2 regions of the Pseudoalteromonas sp. P1-11 genome follow, and region 2 is predicted to be linked to the other one. Evidence: predicted binding sites of a transcription regulator. Region 2 holds the regulator's gene; the other holds the start of a gene.
What was found. Region 2 encodes FliA, which starts transcription of late flagellar genes. Its sites were predicted from a motif close to CTAAAGNTNNNNNNNNNNNNGCCGATA; they were not measured.
Positions count from the first base shown of each region.

Region 1: a site for FliA is predicted at 1,519-1,545, ahead of AN390_RS19170 (DUF5610 domain-containing protein). Genes of this name have one in related genera too.

Region 1 is NZ_LJSP01000021.1:22,282-25,459, forward strand. Features, by position in the region: gene AN390_RS19160 (DUF523 domain-containing protein) at 1-301, shown strand, start outside; gene trmA (tRNA (uridine(54)-C5)-methyltransferase TrmA) at 312-1,409, opposite strand; gene AN390_RS19170 (DUF5610 domain-containing protein) at 1,575-2,714, shown strand; gene murI (glutamate racemase) at 2,780-3,178, shown strand, end outside.
Region 2 is NZ_LJSP01000002.1:646,007-649,184, forward strand. Features, by position in the region: gene AN390_RS05575 (chemotaxis protein CheA) at 1-252, opposite strand, end outside; gene AN390_RS05580 (protein phosphatase CheZ) at 268-1,035, opposite strand; gene cheY (chemotaxis response regulator CheY) at 1,051-1,434, opposite strand; gene AN390_RS05590 (RNA polymerase sigma factor FliA) at 1,476-2,186, opposite strand; gene AN390_RS05595 (MinD/ParA family protein) at 2,213-3,073, opposite strand; gene flhF (flagellar biosynthesis protein FlhF) at 3,066-3,178, opposite strand, start outside.

The DNA of each region.
Region 1 (3,178 bases), on a different contig from region 2:
ACCTAGAGCATCAGCAGAGATAAAACAAGGGAGAGTCGTAACGAGCACTTATGAGGATGTAACTAAAGAATTTAAATCAGGTGCAGCTAAAGCCCTAGACTTATGTAATGAGCATGCAATTCGTTTTGCTTTACTTAAAGAGTCGAGCCCTTCGTGTGGTAGAAATACAATTTACGATGGTAGCCATAGTGGGGTAAAAGTACAGGGCATGGGCATGACTGCTAAGTTGCTGATGGAGCATCAAATTGAAGTGTTTAGTGAAAATCAAATACCAGCACTTATAAAGGTGCTGGCATTATAATATTAACTCACTATTTTCTTTGTAAGAAAACACCCGATTCTATGTGATGCGTATAAGGGAACTGATCAAATATCGCAAAGCGCTTAACATTATGAGTACGGGTTAAGTGATCTAAATCGCGCTCAAGCGTTTCTGGGTTGCACGATATATAAATAATGTTCTCGTAGTTGGCTACTAAGTCACAGGTAAGGGTATCCATACCTGCGCGTGGAGGGTCGACTAAAATAGTTTGGCAATCGTAACTTTTTAAATCTATCCCCTCTAAACGCGAAAAGGTACGTTCGCCATTCATTGCCTGGGTAAACTCTTCACTCGACATACGAATTATATCTAAGTTATCTACCTTATTTTTAGCAATGTTGTATTGCGCTGAATGCACAGAAGACTTAGATATTTCAGTAGCCAATACGCGATTAAACGAACCCGCCAATGCAATAGAGAAATTACCATTACCACAGTAAAGTTCCAGCAGGTCATTACTCAGTGGTTTACATAAGTCTTGTGCCCACTCCAGCATTTTTATATTCACTTTAGCATTAGGCTGCGTAAAGCTATTTTCTACTTGTTGATAAATAAGCTCCTGGCCGTTTACGGTTAAACGCTCAGTAACAAAATCATTGCCTAGTACTTCTTTTTGTTTGCGCGCACGACCAATAAAGTCAATATTGTATTTGCTGCTCAGTTTTTCTTTCAGGGCTTTTATTTCAGTTAGCCACTGCTCATCGAGTGGTTTGTGATAAAGCAAGCTTACTAAAATCTCGCCACTTAATGACGATAAATAATCGATTTGAAACAGCTTACGACGTAATACTTCACACGACTTTAAATTATCAATCATCACCTGCATAACTTCACCAACTAATGGCGCGGCAGGGTCAAAGGTGTCGACGCGAATTTTTTCTTTCGTGGCCTGATCAAACATAATATGAAATAGATCATCCCCATCGTGCCATACTCTAAATTCAGCACGTTGGCGGTAGTTAATTGGCTGTGAGCTAAACACCTCTAACGCTTGCACACCAAATCGCTTAAATTGCGACGTAATACGCTGCTCTTTTTCATTTAGCTGCGTATCGTACTGTGTGGTATCTATTTTAATCACTGCCATTAATGCTACTACCTTATCTATGAGATCTATTTATCGGCGCTATTGTAGGGAGCGAGCAGTATTTGTCTAGTTTTGCTGATAATAAAGTTGCTGTTTTTTTAAACATGCACTTTAGTTTTGTCACTATTAGCCGATAATAAGCTAAGTACGTAATGGAGGTGGATCATGAAAATCGGTAATTATGGCTATACGCCAAACAACAACGTAAACAAATTCAATAATAAAGAGGCGCTACAGCAGCCAACAATCCAATCTCCGCAAGAAAGTTCATTACAGCGAGGCAGAGAACTTGCTGCAAAAGTGCTTGGCGACAAAATGGCAGAGCAACTAGGTTTACCTGTTGAGCAAAAACAAGCCGATAAACCTTTATTCGATTTTGATGAAATAGTAAAAAATGTACTCGACTTTGTATCTGGCGCAGTTAATAAAGCCAAAGCCAATGGTGCCGATGACGATAAATTAAAAAATATGTTAGATGATGCGCGCACAGGTGTTCAAACCGGTATAGACGAAGCGGTTGATGAACTAAAAGGCACCGGTGTATTTAACGAAGAAATGCAAGAGGGCATCGACAAGTCAAAAGAAGGCATTTTTGAGGGGCTTGATGAGTTTGAGCAAACCCTGTTTAACCCACAAGCGGCCAGTGTTAGCGTAAGCCAAGCACAATATGTAAGTATGAGCAGCAATGCCGAGTATAAGTTTACAACGGCCGAAGGTGATGAGGTCAGTATTAGCTTTGCTGATGCATATGAGTCTCAAACAGCGAGCGGGTATCAACAAAGCAATAACAGCGAATCGTTTGCCAGCTCATCGTCGCAATCTCGAGAGCTGTCTTTTTCAATGTCAGTTAATGGTGATTTAAACGAACAAGAGCAAGATGCTATTAATGCCATGATGGAAGAGCTACAAGGTGTAAGTAAAACATTCTTTAGTGGTGATTTGGATGAAGCATTTGAAAAAGCACAAGAGCTGAGCTTAGGCAGTGAGCAACTTGTTGCATTTTCAATGGACCTTCGTCAAACAAAAACAGTCGCTACCGTTAAAAGTTATGAGCAATATCAGCCAAACCCAACAAAAGAGGTAGCCGATGCGATCGCACCTTTTAATGACGATCTAAAAAATGCATTTGATAAAGCATCGCAACTAGGCTTACAAGATCAGCTTGCCGGTATTATAGAGTGGCTAAACCAAGATCAAGCAGCGGTCGATCAGCTAGTTGATTACACCCAAGCAATGTTTGAAAACCTAAACCAATTAAATTCAGCGGGCGACGCACTCGACGCGCTAAAGTCTGAGCAAAGCTAAACTACTTTCTTTTATAAATACCTCATGGCAAACTGCCGTTCTTAATAAACAGTAGGAACCAAAGTTTGTCAGCCCACATAATGGTATTTGATTCAGGTATAGGTGGCACCACCGTGCTTGAGCATATTCAAAAGCGTATTCCAGATGCACAGTACAGCTACTTTATGGATAATGCGTTACTCCCTTATGGCGCGCAAACCCAGCAAACTATTATAGGGCGTTTATGCTCACTCATTTATTTTATTGAGCACAACGCGCTTAATGTCGACCTTATTGTTATAGCCTGCAATACAGCCTCTACATCAGCCTTGAGTGAAGTACGCAAAATTACATCAATACCTATTGTCGGCGTAGTGCCCGCAATAAAGCCTGCTGCTGAAGTAACTCGCACAAAGCACATCGGCTTATTGGCAACCCCCGCCACAGTTGCAAGCCCCTATACTCATACATTAATAAAAGAGCAT
Region 2 (3,178 bases):
AACGGTTCTAACCCCTTGGCGTAAGAGATCAAATACGTTTTCAGCACCATGACAGGCATCAACAAGCTCAGTCATAGCTAAAAAGCCAGCTCCCCCTTTTACGGTATGAAAGCCCCTAAAAATAGCATTTAGTAACTCAGTATCTTCTGGGTTATTTTCTAGCTCAACTAACTGTTCAGATAAAAGCTCTAGGATTTCTCCAGCCTCTACAAGAAAGTCTTGTAAAATATCTTCATCGACTTCAAAGCTCATGCAGTTACTCTCCTCTTAGAAGCCCAAACTTGATAATAGGTCATCGACCTCGTCTTGGTCAGATACAACATCACTTCGCGACTCTTTATCAATAATAGGGCCTTCAGGACCTGCTAATGTTTGTGCGGCAACCAGTTCTTCTGTTTCTTGTTGTTCTTTACTTTCAGCAATGCTGTCATCTTGTGCAGCAAATGCTGTTAAAAGGTGGATTAAACTTTCTTCTACTTCTCTGACTAATTCAATTACACGGCGGATAACCTGGCCGGTTAAATCTTGAAAATCCTGCGCCATTAGTACATTAGTCATTAAAGTTTGCAACTCATCGGTTTTATGATGAGAGCTGTTCATAAACTTGTCGATGCTGTGGCATAAGGTTTTAAACTCGCCCAGCTCTATTTCGCGGTTCATAAGCCTATCCCAAGTAGGCTTAATATGTGCAATTTCATCTGCTAGCTGCTGCGCAATAGGGAGGCTTGCTTCGACCGCATCCATTGTCTTATTAGCTGCATTTTCTGTCATTTCCATGACATAGTTTAAGCGCTTTTTCGCATCCGGAATTGCATCAGTGGTTAAATCGGTTAAACGCGTATCAAGTTCAAAGCTTTTAAGGGCTTCGTGTAATTGGCGTGTTAACTTACCTACTTCAGCAAAAAGCTGCGATTGCTCTTGAGAGGCAGTATCTAAAATTAATTGATCAGCTTTATCTTGCTCACCATTTTCTAAAAAAACGACGAGCTGACGAGCTTGTTCTAAAGTAATTTGAGGCGCAGCTGGTGCTGACATAAGCCTCTCCTCTCATTAACCTAAGCGTTCAAACACTTTTTCTAATTTAGTTTTTAAAGTACCAGCAGTAAATGGCTTAACAATATAGCCATTAACACCTGCTTGCGCTGCCGCTATTATTTGTTCTTTTTTAGCTTCTGCCGTCACCATTAAAACCGGAATATGTTTTAATTTTTCGTCAGCTCTAATGGCTCTTAGCAAGTCAATACCCTGCATGCCTGGCATGTTCCAATCGGTTACAACAAAGTCAAAAACCTGATTTTGCAACATAGGTAATGCTGTAGAACCATCGTCAGCTTCTTGAACATTCGTGAACCCTAGGTCACGCAACAGATTTTTTATAATACGTCTCATTGTAGAGAAATCATCAACAACAAGAATTTTCATGTTTTTATCCAAAACATCCTCCGGTGAGGTCTTAACCTATAATTTACTTACTACTAGTTTATCCAGTCATTGATTTTTGCTTTGAGCTTAATCATCGCCTGACCATGTATCTGACTTACACGCGATTCACTTACATCGAGTATATGCCCAATTTCTTTTAAATTCATTTCATCGTTGTAATACAAAGAAAGCACCATTGCATCTCGCTCTGGTAAAGACTTTATTGCCTCTAACAATGAATTATTAAACCGTTCATTTTTAACATTATTAAATGGTTTGTCTAGCGCTAAATCTTGACCGGCAGGGCTAATAACATCTTCATCTACCCCTAGGTCTTCTATACCAAGCACTTTACTGGAATTAACATCATTTAAAATATGATGGTATTCTTCTAGCGAAATATCAAGTTTTTCAGCTACTTCAGTATCTTTTGGTTCTCTATTTAAGCTATTTTCTAATTCTGTGATAGTTTCGGCTACTAATCGGCTTTTACGGTGCACCGAACGTGGTGCCCAATCCCCTCTGCGCATTTCATCAAGCATAGCGCCGCGGATACGAATACCAGCAAACGTTTCAAAGCTTGCCCCTTTACTGGCGTCAAAGTTTTTTGAGGCCTCGATAAGGCCAATCATTCCCGATTGGATTAAGTCATCAAGCTGAACGCTAGGAGGAAGACGAGCTATTAAATGGCACGCCACTTTTTTGACAAGCGACGCGTGCTTTTCAACAATCACATTTAAATTTTGTGTTGATTGATATCCCATAGCTCTTTTCACCGATGTTGTCATAATCAGCCGTTTACTAGCTTCTCAATGAAAAACTCTAAATGTCCTGAAGGTTGATTAGGTATAGGCCATTTTACTGCTTTTGTCGCTAATGTTTTAAACGCGACTGCTGCTGGTGAATTAGGGAAAAGATCGACAATTACTTTTTGTTTACGCGTAGATTTACGCATATTTTCATCATATGGAATAGTCGCAACAAGCTCCATAGACACATCTAAAAAGCGGTCTGTTACTTTAGAGAGCTTTGCAAAAAGCTCTTGGCCCTCGCGCATACTGCGCACCATGTTTGCAACAATTTTAAATTTATAAACGCCATGCTCGCGGCTAAGTACTTTAATAAGCGCGTAGGCATCAGTAATAGAGGTCGGCTCATCACACACCACCACCATGACATCTTGCGCTGCACGAGAAAAACTCAGCACCATGTCAGAAATACCAGCGGCGGTATCTACAATTAAAATATCAAATTCGGTATTAAGCTCACTAAAGGCACGAATTAACCCAGCATGCTCAGATGGGGTTAGCTCCACCATACTTTGCGAGCCTGATGTAGCAGGCACGATTTTAATACCGCCTGGGCCTTCAACTAAAATCTCGTCAAGTACGCACTCGCCTGAAAGGACATGAGATAAGTTTTTTTCAACACGTAGTCCTAGCATTACATCACAATTAGCTAGGCCTAAATCGGCATCTAATACTAATACACGATTACCCTGCTGCCCTAAAGCAATAGCAGTATTTAAAGAGACGTTGGTTTTACCCACCCCTCCTTTACCGCCGGTGACAGCGATAACTTTTACGCCGTTGTTGTTGTTTTGACTCATTTTGCGCAGGCCGCTTGCTTGATCTAATACTGTGTTAATCATACATCCCTACTGTGCTTGACGCCACTGCTTGGTGTCTTGAATGTTGTGCTTTTGCTCTTTTTAAATACAATTGCTCAGCTTTTTTTACTAGTTTTTCAGCATTTG